Regions from separate parts of the Lysinibacillus irui genome, predicted to be linked through region 4. Evidence: riboswitches for the same ligand, from Rfam matches in the RefSeq annotation. Region 4 holds a riboswitch; each other region holds the start of a gene.
The links. Region 4 has a riboswitch for S-adenosylmethionine ahead of OU989_RS01755 (O-acetylhomoserine aminocarboxypropyltransferase/cysteine synthase family protein). Riboswitches for the same ligand answer to the same signal wherever they lie in the genome.

Region 1: it holds a riboswitch for S-adenosylmethionine, as region 4 does, so the genes downstream of both, OU989_RS12355 (Na+/H+ antiporter NhaC family protein) here and OU989_RS01755 (O-acetylhomoserine aminocarboxypropyltransferase/cysteine synthase family protein) in region 4, are expected to answer to the same signal.
Region 2: it holds a riboswitch for S-adenosylmethionine, as region 4 does, so the genes downstream of both, metA (homoserine O-acetyltransferase MetA) here and OU989_RS01755 (O-acetylhomoserine aminocarboxypropyltransferase/cysteine synthase family protein) in region 4, are expected to answer to the same signal.
Region 3: it holds a riboswitch for S-adenosylmethionine, as region 4 does, so the genes downstream of both, OU989_RS07795 (YezD family protein) here and OU989_RS01755 (O-acetylhomoserine aminocarboxypropyltransferase/cysteine synthase family protein) in region 4, are expected to answer to the same signal.

What each region holds. Positions count from the first base shown of each region.
Region 1 covers NZ_CP113527.1:2,437,657-2,440,799, forward strand. Annotated here, with positions in the region: gene OU989_RS12350 (VanZ family protein) at 1-117, shown strand, start outside; gene OU989_RS12355 (Na+/H+ antiporter NhaC family protein) at 201-1,436, opposite strand; SAM riboswitch class I at 1,576-1,683, opposite strand; gene OU989_RS12360 (LysR family transcriptional regulator) at 2,310-3,143, opposite strand, start outside.
Region 2 covers NZ_CP113527.1:2,304,347-2,307,489, forward strand. Annotated here, with positions in the region: gene OU989_RS11595 (GerAB/ArcD/ProY family transporter) at 1-565, shown strand, start outside; gene metA (homoserine O-acetyltransferase MetA) at 606-1,541, opposite strand; SAM riboswitch class I at 1,641-1,750, opposite strand; gene OU989_RS11605 (nucleotide excision repair endonuclease) at 1,955-2,326, shown strand; gene OU989_RS11610 (hypothetical protein) at 2,553-2,723, opposite strand; gene OU989_RS11615 (TrmB family transcriptional regulator) at 2,784-3,143, opposite strand, start outside.
Region 3 covers NZ_CP113527.1:1,607,411-1,610,553, reverse strand. Annotated here, with positions in the region: gene OU989_RS07805 (VOC family protein) at 1-291, opposite strand, end outside; gene OU989_RS07800 (flavin reductase family protein) at 449-934, shown strand; gene OU989_RS07795 (YezD family protein) at 1,027-1,182, opposite strand; SAM riboswitch class I at 1,252-1,348, opposite strand; gene OU989_RS07790 (DUF418 domain-containing protein) at 1,519-2,613, opposite strand; gene OU989_RS07785 (TetR/AcrR family transcriptional regulator) at 2,606-3,143, opposite strand, start outside.
Region 4 covers NZ_CP113527.1:345,202-348,344, forward strand. Annotated here, with positions in the region: gene chrR (class II chromate reductase ChrR) at 1-442, opposite strand, end outside; gene OU989_RS01750 (glycerol-3-phosphate acyltransferase) at 558-1,190, opposite strand; SAM riboswitch class I at 1,346-1,459, shown strand; gene OU989_RS01755 (O-acetylhomoserine aminocarboxypropyltransferase/cysteine synthase family protein) at 1,576-2,877, shown strand.

The DNA.
Region 1 (3,143 bases), 2.1 Mb from region 4:
GAATTAATCGAGCTAACGTATATGTATGACACAAAAGGTTTCTATCAGCCAGTATACAACGTTTCTGGAACATTAAACGGAAACAACTGGTTTACACTAATACAGGCAAGAAAGTAATCCTTCTAAATCTAAACCATTACTTTAAGAGATGAAAAAGACCAGCTAAGCTAAAATTTTGCTTTGCTGGTCTTATTTGAGCTTTAGGCTTTCTTTTTTGAAGGGTATCCGATAGAAATAGCTATCATTCCGCAAATACCAATAAGAATGGGATAGATCGAGTATTGCAGCATACTTACTGGTGATATTTTGGCCACGCTTGCGGCAGCAAGGAATTGAGCCCCATACGGCAGAAGCCCTTGGACTGTACAGGAGAAAATATCTAATATACTTGCGGATTTTCTTGGCTCAATGTCATATTGTTCAGCAATATTTTTAGCAAGTGGCCCAGCAATTAATATCGCAATTGTATTATTAGCAGTAGATAAATTCGTTAAACCCACAAGGCTAGCAATGCCGAATTCAGCACCCTTTTTCGATTTAATTCTACTTGTCGCAAGGTGCAGCAAAAAGTCAATGCCTCCGTTAAACTTAATAACCTCTACCATTCCAGCTATTAATATGGCAAGAAAGGCGATTTCATACATACCGGACATGCCTTCTCCAATCGTTTGCAGAAGGCTCATCAAGTGATAGCTACCATCTACTAAGCCAACAGCACCTGAAAGGACAATCCCTAGTGCCAGCACAAGGAAAACATTCATCCCAGATAACGCTAAAATGATCACTAAAACATATGGTACAATTTTAACCCAATTATAGCTTACATGCGCCACTTGTGCTGTTTCACCCATTGAAATGATTGCTAAAATAATGCTCGTTACAATCGCTGCTGGCAATACAATCCAAAAATTAACCTTAAACTTATCCTTCATTTGTGCGCCTTGTGAACGTACGGCAGTAATGGTTGTATCTGAAATAAAGGATAAATTATCACCAAACATTGAGCCACCAACAACAGCCGCCATCACTAAAGCAATAGAAAGGTCTGTAAGATCACTTATTCCAACGCCTATTGGAGCTAATGCAACAATCGTTCCCACGGATGTACCCATTGAGAGGGAAATAAAACAGGCAATGATGAACAAGCCCACAACCAGTAAGTTTTGCGGAACGACCGATAAAGCAAAGTTAACAGTGGAATCTACTGCCCCCATACCTTTTGCAACCTCTGAAAAGGCCCCAGCCAAGAGAAAAATAATAACCATCATCATGACATTTAAATTCCCTGCACCTTGACAAAAAATATCAACTTTTTTCGTAAACGATTCTTTTCGATTCATGGCTAGAGCCACAGCACCTGCAATGGTGATAGCAACAATGACAGGAAAGGCATAAAAATCACCTGTAATAACCCCAGAACCAATAAATAATATCATAAAAACAACAAATGGGATCAGCGCCCATGGATTCTCTTTCTTCACTGTTTTACCTCCAAAAAAATTAAAATCAGCCTTTTTCCATAAAAAAAGGCCTCATCTTGAATGAACAAGAAGAGGCCTTATATTGAAAATACACCTCTTATCTATCAAGTCATTTCTTGCTGGATTTGGCACAGTAACTTAATGACTAAGTTCCGCTGCCGAGATTTCATCGGGCCAGTCCCTCCATCTCTCTTGATAAGAAGAAAAAATATTATTTTTTTGACACAATATTAAAAGATTAAAATAAAAAATTAATATTTGCAACAAGTTTTTTCTTTAACTTCTATACGTACATAGATTTTCCGATTAATCTTAGAAGAAATCTGCTTATTGTAGCTGATTTTGTGTATTACTGAATAACGCCGATAGCGGATATTCCATCTTGCTCCTCGGGTATTCATCCTGCTTCGCGGGTATTTCACCTTACTCCGCGGGTATTCAGCCTTGCTCCGCGGGTATTTCGCCTTGCTTCGCGGGTATTCAACCTTGCTTCGCGGGTATTCAGCCTTGCTCCGCGGGTATTTCACCTTGCTCCGCGGGTATTCAGCCTTGCTCCGCGGGTATTCAGCCTTGCTCCGCGGGTATTTGCCTGCTAAATAATAGAATATAATCCCAGGTCGCTTATTGTGCAACTAACAAAAAACCAGGTGCTCTTCTAAGAAGAACGCCTGGTTTTATTGTGAAAGTGAATCTTACTAACTTACTTAGTTTTGATTCGTTATAATACTACGCTAAGTTGAGGCAATGAACAAGTTAAAATATTTTCCAACAAAATTTTAGGGAATTTTTATGTTTTTTCGAGCATTTCAGGAACCCGTTTCAAAGGTATTAAATTTTGTAGTGCTCATTATTTTCTTTAAAGTAAGTAATAATAAAGTCCCGTAACTGTTGAACGGCAGCTGACGAGATGGAATTTTTTACCCAGGACAGACCTACTGTATACGTTGGATGCATATTAGCTATTTTTACATAATGTAAATTGAACTTTCTACAAACCGATATGGGCAACAAGGCTACACCCTGTTCCAGCTGGATAATTTCTGCCAGGAGGGTTGAATCTACTTCATAGTTTTTGATAGGCATAAATCCCGCTCTTTCACAAAGTGACGTTGTAAAACGGCTATATTCTGCATTGTTGGCTAAGGAAATAAAGGATTCATTTGCAAACTTAGCTAGAGAAACCTCTGATTGACCAGCCAATGGGTGATTAGAAGGCAACACAAGTACTACATCCTCTGCCACAAGCACACAGGTTTCAATTTCTTCATCAATGATTGGAGGGCCAGCTATGCCCAGATCAATATCCCCTTTCTTTAAATTTATACGTATATCATCCCTTGTCTCAATTCCCTGTTGAATTTTGGCATGAGGAAAATCATTAATATATTGACTAATTAGTCCAACGAGAAATCGGGTATTTGATATGGCTATTTTAACTGTACGAGCATTGATTTCATCAAGTGATTGAATATCCATTTTTGCATTTTCTAGTTCGATAAATACCTTATTAACATGCTTGAGCATAATCTGTCCTGCAGCACTTAATTCAATATTTCTTCCTTTTCTATGAAATAATTTTGTGCCTAGTTCATCCTCCAGACGTTTTATAGTCAAACTTAAGGATGGCTGTGCAATATTTAACTGTTGAGCCGCCTTCGAAAT
Region 2 (3,143 bases), 2.0 Mb from region 4:
TCCATTAATTGTGTTATTAATGCTTTACCCTGCTGCGGTTAATGTACAGCAATCCGCGCAGAAAGGGTTTTATATTGGGACCATCTTAGGTGGATTTGTTTTAGTGACATTGATTGTGCTATCAATTCTTGTACTAGGTCCTGAAAATACGGCTTCTAGAACCTTTCCAAGCTATGCCTTAGCACAAAGAATATCGATAGGGAATTTTTTGCAGCGGATTGAGATTATAATGGCCTTTATGTGGATCTCATCCATTTATATTCGAACTTTTATGTATTTCTATACGACCGTTGTCGGCCTTGCCCAGATTTTAAAAATCAAGGATCATCGGCCTCTCATTATACCGATGGGGCTAATTGTTATTGGGCTTTCTCAAATAGTTCACCCAAACATTGTCCATTCGAACAAATATAATAATGAAATTTGGCCAATCTTTTCTTTTTTCATCACCATTCTATTACCGATCCTTTTACTAATTGTGGCGATTATTCGCAATCGCAAAGCGAAAGCTGAAACGAGCGAAATGCCCAAAGCAGAAACAAGCAATGACAATCAAAAAGTCTAATTTCTTTTAAATTAGCAAGAAATTAGACTTTTTATTTGAATCAAATATGATACTCAATTTCGTCAACAAAATCCCATTCATATGGTGTTTCTTGGTATACATAATAGTTCAACCAGTTCGAGAATAATAAATGGGTGTGGGCACGCCATGTATTAATAGGCTCTTTAGTTGGATCATCGTTTGGAAAGTAGTTTACGGGAACGGCGATATCAAGGCCCTTAGCCACATCACGACTGTATTCATCGGCTAGTGTTGTGGCATCATATTCCAGGTGACCTGTAATCATAATGTTTTTATTATCTTTTGATTGTACGATAAATACCCCTGCATCCTCCGAATAAGATAATAAGCGTAAATCTGGATGATTGCGTACATCGTCAATTGACACAGACGTATGGCGAGAATGAGGAGCGGTAAATAAATCACTAAAGCCCCGCACTAAATCTACCGTTAAATCGGTAATGACATGGGAATAGACACCAGAACATTTAGCTGAAAGCTCTACCTTTCCAATTCCATAGTGGTGATACAAAGCAGCCTGTGCTCCCCAACAAATATGTAATACGGATGTCACATTCTCTTTGGACCAATCCATAATTTCTGAAATTTCTTGCCAATAGTTGACCTCTTCAAAAGCCAATTTTTCTACTGGCGCCCCTGTAATAATCATGCCATCATAGCGTCGATGACGAATTTGGTTGAATGTCGTATAAAATAGCTGTAAATGAGATTTACTAACATTTTTTGATTCATGTGTGGCAGTGTTTAAAAACGTAATATTGACCTGTAACGGTGTATTCCCTAATAACCGTAATAATTGGAGTTCTGTTTTTTCTTTTTCCGGCATTAAATTTAAAATTAATATATTTAACGGACGAATTTGCTGTGTTTTCGCACGATCCTCTTCCATCACGAAGATTTTTTCCTCACGTAAATGTTCTCCAGCTGGTAAATTTTTCGGAATATTAATTGGCATCTTGCGTTCCCCTCTCTGTTTTCGCTCTCTTTTTCTAAAAATTAAAAAATCCCCCTCATTCCATACGAGATAGAATGAGAAGGATTTTTTTCACGTCCACTCTTATCTCTCAAAGGAATATCCTTTGTTGGAATTAGCACCTTTCTAACACATGTTAGAGGTTGCTGAAGCGTCATAGGGCCATATCCCTCAGCTTCTCTTGATAAGATTATTTAATTACCTTGAATTGTAACATGAACTAGTTAGAATATCAATAATTCATAGAATATTTTGTGATTCGCTATGCATGTTCTTTGTCCATTTGAAGTACACTAAGCTTGCTGTTAGTGGCTTTTCGATATTTAAAATTTATGGTAAACATGCCGTATTTATGTTACCATATAGCTTTAGTAAGAGAGAGGAACGTGAATAGTTTGATTAAAATTGAATTTCCAAAACCAGATGTAGTTATCCGTCAACGTGAACAAGAAGTAAAACCAGGTGATGTGCCAATCACACCTTATTTTGGCTTTATTGATTTCCATAAAATCACACGTGATAAAGGCGGCATTTTCTTATTCTATAATGACAAGAATGAGCTATTATTCGTTGGGAAAGCTCGTAAAATCCGTCAACGTATTAAAAAGCACTTTGAGGATAATGTATCACCGATGAAAAACCACCGTGATGAAGTGTTCAAAATTGAAGTCTATGAAGTAGAAGATCCAATGGAACGTGAAATTTACGAAACATATGCCATTAATACGTTCCGCTCCAAATACAATGTTGATAAAGTCTTTTATTAAGACAAATTACAAAAAGCCGAAATCTCATCAAAGTGAGATTTCGGTTTCTTTTTTCACAGGATGGTCATACGATCGATGGGTGTGTTTTGCTTGTTGATGAAGACCTCAATAAGGTTCTGTTCAGGGCTTTTCGATATTTTAAAAACATATGGTTGGGCCTCTTTTCGTTGCTCGCTGCCTTCATTAAGATGAATGATAAGTCTATTTTCCTCTACTTCCATACTTGCTAGTACATTCCCCTTTGAATAATAGACGAGATAATACGTCGCGTCATTTCATACAATAATTGAATATTGTCCTGAGAAACGATGTTTTTCTGAATATGTTCTGGTACGATAGGTAGTTCACGAATGCTGAGTGTAGTGGTAGGTGGCGTAGCATTACACGCTGCTAACATTAGTAGACACCCTAAACCTAGCAACACTAATTTATTCAGAATGCTCCCCTTTTCTCATCTTTATTCTAAGAAAAAACCTTTTCGCTCTTTCGCAATCCAATCCTCAAGCTCCTGATCATCGCGTTTTACTAGTCTATTGATAAGGACATCATGCCAAATATAATCCTCTAACAAATAGATATGGACAGGGTCATTAGTGATGAAGGCCGTTTCTTGCGCGGAAGGCGAGTGACCATAAATCATTTCCTGACCATCTACCGATAAAATAAACCAATGTGGAGTAGACGTTTTTTTCGTATAGTGTGTGGCCCTATGGCGGTCAATAGTCGCTAAATGTTCCTCTACATACAGTGTAATGCCATGCACAGGAATACGCTGTGACACTTCTTGAAGGTCTTGTCGTAGCGCATCGTACATATC
Region 3 (3,143 bases), 1.3 Mb from region 4:
CTCAATTTTTTTGGTACGCAAGGCTATTCGTGAAAATCCTTGGCGCTCTTGATCACGTTTAAACGTATAATGTAAGGAATATGGGTATTGTGCCGCCTGCTCAAATAAATCACGATCATAGATAGCAATTTGTTCAATATAGCTTAAGCCAAAGTAGCTTAACGTATTATAAGTCCCCCACATCGTGTGCTGCCCACCATTCACTGTGTGGACATTTCGTTTATTGAAGAAAACCTTTATATTTTCTGGTGATTCCACTTGGTGAACCAGGTGATCAAAATATAAAGTCATGGCAATTCCCCTTTCTTTCCCCATTACCTTTACCTGTATGTTTAATTGGTTTAAAATTTACTCAAGAAAAGGAGTTACTAGTAGGATATGAAAAAAAAGTTCATTTTACCTACTTACTCCGTGAACTAATTTATATTAATAAAGAGGTGATATTTGAATGACAGATCAAGTAGCTGCTTTTAAATTGGCATTAGGTAATTACCCTACAGGCGTTACAGTTGTCACAACAAGTCATGAAACAAAACCTATAGGCTTAACCGTCAATTCCTTTGCATCTGTTTCAATCGACCCGCTCCTTATTTTGTGGTCACTCGATAAAAATTCTCAGCTTCATTCTTATTTTACGAATGCTTCTCATTTCGCGGTCAATATTTTAGCAAGCGACCAAGAACATTTATGTACACTATTTGCCAGTAAAATCCCTGATCGTTTTGCACAGGCACAGTGGTCCACTTCATCTTTAGGTCTACCGATTTTACATGATACAGCAGCTATTTTACAATGTAAAACGTTTCAGCAAATAGATGCTGGCGACCATACCATTTTTATTGGGCATGTGCAAGACATTACAAACGGGCAAAAAGAACCGTTACTATACCATCGCCGTCATATTGGGCAAATACCAAAAAGCTTTTATAGTTAATTTTTTAGACAAAAAAAAAGGGCCACTTGTAAGCAAAGGAAATCCTTCATGCTTATTGGTGGCCTTTTGACATCGTTCAACTGAAATCAATGTTATTTTTTCTGCGGAAATCTCTGTTTTTCAAGCCTATTAATTTGCACAATGACACCATCTTGGATCGTAATATGCACTTCACCAAATTCAAGATTTTGAATTGCCTTGGCAATTGCCTCTAATTTTTTATCATCTACCTTTACCGATTGAGCCATACGATACACCCCTTCTTTATCATTCTTGTTGTACAAAAGAGGCCAACGCATCAAACTGATTGATAGCCCCTCCTATCTCTCAGATACCACCTGTTGGATTTGGCACCTAACTTTTCGGTTGCCGAGGCTTCATTGGGCCAAGTCCCTCCACCTCTCTTGATAAGAGTACTGCGTTTCTTGACAATAATTCTATAATTCTACTATACGAATGTCAATATAAAATATTAGAAAACCTAGCTGAATACTTTGTAATATAAATCTTCTACATTTGAATGAGTCGATATGAATGTATTTTATGCCTAATCAGTAGTAAATAGATGGCTACTCTCTAACTTTTTAATTGGACCATTTTCTTATAAGCTTTTCAAGTGGACCTCGTTGATGGATAGTGCTCCACCATACCGAAAAAAACACACAGCCTAAAAAATAACAGCATGCATAGAGCATCGAAAAAGCGACTGTAGGATTGTTTGCTAAATCGAAAACTTCTAACACAGTGATGCCAATAAAGACATGGCCAACATAGTGTGTTAAGGACATTTGACCCGTTTTAATGATTGCTTCTATTACTTTATTTTTGAAAGTTTCTACAAAATACATACAACCTACTATTATCACAATAGCCGAAGCCGAATTTGATAGAACATACATTATATTTGGTGGAATCGGTCCTGTATCAAATAAATACAACGCACTATCATGATCTAAGAAATATTTTGTCGAGAAGTGAATAATCACCTTTGAAAAAATTTCTATAATCACTCCTAACAAGATACCTACCGTAACTAATTTCTTTCTTAATGCCCTATTGGTTAAATCTAAGGTACCTACAATCATCCCAATGAGAAAAAAAGATATCCATGGAAAAACGGGATGGTAGCCATTAAACAGTAAATTTCTCATAAAACCTTCTACCGTCCAAAAATCTATATACTCTAATAAAATATATTTTGGATGCCACCCAACTAGATAATTGAATTGGATTTGTAGCCATTGGGAAACGATTATCACCGCACTAATTGTAAAAAGCATGGTTTTCTTTGAAGTTGCTATCAACAAAGCTGCAAGAAACATATAAACACCGTAATAATGTAAAATATCTCCCGTCCATCCGACCACATATAAAACCATCCCAACAACAAACAAAAAAAGAGCACGCTTCCATAAAGTTAACTTACTTTGGCGAATAAGAATTGGGTCCTTTGCTTCCCTTGCTTTCCGCGTCATCAGCGCAGTCCCTATTCCTGCTAGAATGACAAATAGTGCAGAGGCGCGCCCCTCAAAAAGACTTTGCAATTGAATGAGCCATTGTGAACCATTGGCAGTTGAACCTGAAATAACGCCAAAGTTTACAATAAACATACCTAACATTGCTAATGCTCTTGCAAAATCTAAGCCCTCAATACGACGATGACCAAGTTGCTTATTCATCTTTTCCCCCTTGAATGACGCTATGTACTGCCTCCCTCCAAATAGCCTTATAGTTCAATTGACTACCAGTTAACATAAAATTGCCAATATTATCATAGAGCATGGCTAACATGTGGGCTTTCGCTTCTATGTTGGCATTTTCATCTAGCACCTCTAGTTGCACTGCGTATTGAAAAATATCATAAAATCTTGCTAAATAATCTGATTGAAGCTCTAATAACTGTTGCATGTAGTGGTCGTCGCGAGCGGCTAATAACAAATACTGACTAAATATTTTATTAAAATAAGGATCTTTGTCCTGTTCATCAATTGACTTATAGCCAATCTTCAGTAATTTCTCAATGAAATTGCTTGGAGATAGCTCCTTGTAATCAACAACGATATCATATTGAATTTCTTTATAAAGTTCCTCAAACAAAAAAGAAATTAATTGATCCTTTGATTGAAAATAGTAATAAATAGCTGGTTTTGATATGCCGACCTCTGCTGCAATCATAGCTAAGCTCGTTTTCTCAAATCCTTTTTCTGCA
Region 4 (3,143 bases):
GTAGATTAAATAATTCACTTATTTCGGAAGGATTGTTACGTACCCCTCCAATATAGCAAATTCCATACCCCATTGATTCTGCTGCGATCACAAAGTTCTGTGCAAACAACGATACATCAGCTACACCCACTAGAACATTTTCAGCAGAATCTGCAACTATGTCTACACCTTCTAGTTTTCCAGCCATTTGAAGACGCTTGAAGTCAACGCAAAAGACAAAAGCACCACCAGAAGTTTCATATTGACGAGGGTTACCAGAGAGTAATCCTAATTTCTCCTTTTTGTCTGCATCTGTTACCCATATTACACTATAGGCTTGGACAAAATGTGATGTGGCAGCCATTTGTGCTGTTGCAATTAAATCCTCGATGATTTCTCTTGAAATCGGATTGCCATCATAAATACGAACCGAGGAATGGTTGCGTAATAATTCTTTAACCATTTAAATATTCTCTCCTTTGTGTCTTATCTATATCATGAGCATAGCACGCTTTGTTGTCAAAATCGAATAAAGAGGGATTTGTAGTTATATTTAAATAGTTTGTAAATGTAAAACTTTATTTCTTTTTCTTAAATGCAGATGTGACTTTTGGCTCTGTGCCATTTACTAATCGTTTAATATTTTCAATGTGCAAAATAATCGCTATGCCAAATAGAAGGACAGCAATAACAGTAGGACCGATTCCAGGAATCCATAAATAAGTTGCTGTACAAAAAACGAGATAAAACTCAAGTACTCCAACAATTAAATAGTTTGTTGCGAAAGATAAAATGACAAATAGAATAAGTGCAAATAAACCTATTTTCCAATCAACAGCAAGTAAAATGCCAATAATGGAAGCAGTACCTTTTCCACCATTAAAGCCCATATAAAATGGGAAATTATGACCTAAAATAACCCCTGCAGCCATCATGTAAGTTAAAAGCCATATTTGTCCTTCGGTTAAATGTATAGCATCTGCTAAATAAATGTGTGCGCCGATAATGGCTACAACACCTTTACCAATATCGATGAGAGCTACTAAAACGCCATATTTCCAACCTAGGGAAAGTGTAGCATTGGATGCACCAGCATTACCATGGCCAGCTTTTTTTAAATCAACCCCAGATAAAAATTGTGCCACTTTAGAGCCGTGAATACAGCCAATTAAATATCCAACTAAGAGAAAAATAATCACGGCTTTTACCATAAAAATACTCCCTTCAAAATTTTTTCTAAAATAGTGTATGCGTTCATAGTACGTAAAAGAGCAGACAGAAGTTTCGGAAAAAATAAAATTTACATGTTGACAGAAAAAAACTCTATGTTTATACTGTGTAACAACGATGGAAATTGAATCTCATACTCTTATCAAGAGCGGCGGAGGGATAGGCCCTATGATGCCCGGCAACCAGTAAGTGATGAACTTACTAAGGTGCTAATTCCTACAGATTCTTACTTGGATCTGGCAGATAAGGGGAGGAAAACTTGCAACCGCAACCCTCTTCTTAGCTGAAGAGGGTTTTTGTTTTCTACAGAAAAATCCTCCTCATCTCCGGTGCCATCGTAAAAAAATAACCATTTGGAGGTACACAATGACAAATTTTAAACCAGAAACATTGTTGTTACATGGTGGTCAAGAACCAGACCCAGTGACAGGATCTCGAACTGTTCCCATCTATCGCTCAACGGCATTCGTTTTTAAAGACACTGCTCATGCGCAACGTCTTTTTGCCTTAGAAGAAGCAGGGAACATTTACACACGCATTACAAATCCAACTGTTGATGTTTTTGAAAAACGTGTGGCTTTATTGGAAGGTGGAACAGCAGCAGTAGCACTTTCATCTGGTGCAGCGGCTATCGCATTTTCCATTTTAAACCTAGCTGGAGCTGGTGATGAAATTGTAGCAGCTAGTTCTTTATATGGCGGTACTTATAATTTATTTGCTAACACACTACCAAACTACGGTATTAATACAATTTTTGTAGATGAAACAAACCCAGACAATTTTAAGGCTGCAATTACCGATAAAACAAAAGCTATTTTTGCTGAAGTTTATGGTAATCCAAGCTTAAAGGTTTTAGATATTGAAGCGGTAGCTAAAATTGCACATGAGAATGGCTTACCATTAATTATTGATAGTACGTTTGCTTCTCCGTATGGCTCAACACCTATTGAATATGGTGCAGATGTTGTTGTTCATTCAGCCACTAAATGGATAGGTGGTCATGGTACAACTTTAGGTGGAGTAGTGGTAGATGCTGGTAAGTTTGATTGGACTAGCGGACGTTTTCCTGGTTTTACTGAGCCAGATGCTTCTTACCATGGCTTACGCTACGGCATTGATACGGCTTCAGCAGCTTTTGCTACGAAGCTACGCGTACAGCTATTACGTGATTTTGGTCCAACATTGAGCGCAGACGCAGCCTTTAATTTGTTACAAGGTTTAGAAACGCTTCATTTGCGTATCCCTAAACACAATGAAAATGCATTGGCAGTGGCTGAATATTTACAGAACCACCCATCTGTGGAGTATGTAAATTATAATGGCTTAGAAGATTTCCCAACACATGATTTAGCGAAAAAATATTTAAGAAATGGCTTCGGTTCAGTGCTCACATTTGGCATTAAAGGTGGACGTGAAGCCGGACGAAAGCTTATTGATAGCGTGAAGTTATTTTCACATGTAGCAAATGTAGGAGATGCCAAGTCATTAATTATTCATCCTGCCTCAACTACACATCAACAGCTCTCAGCAGATGAATTAGTTCAAGCTGGAGTAACCGAATCGCTTATTCGCTTATCCATCGGTTTAGAGGCAGTAGAGGACATTATTGCAGATCTAGAACAAGCGATTACGCAGGCAACAGCAACTGAACAAACAGTAAAAGCTTAAGTAAAAACATAAGGGAGAATGTTGTAGCGTTTACGTATTTTCTCATTCGATTTGCCTCATTTGGTAATACTTCTAACGTTACTACATCAGTCGAGTAAAGTCTCTGTTGATTATCAGAACCTTTTGAAAAATAATACCAAGTATTTTTATATGTATTATTGACTTAGTTAAATCCTTGTTATATACTAGGGAATAAGTTAAGGGTACGAAATTCTTGTTATAAAGGTAATGTTTTCATAAGTGCTCCCCCACTTTTGAATAGATGT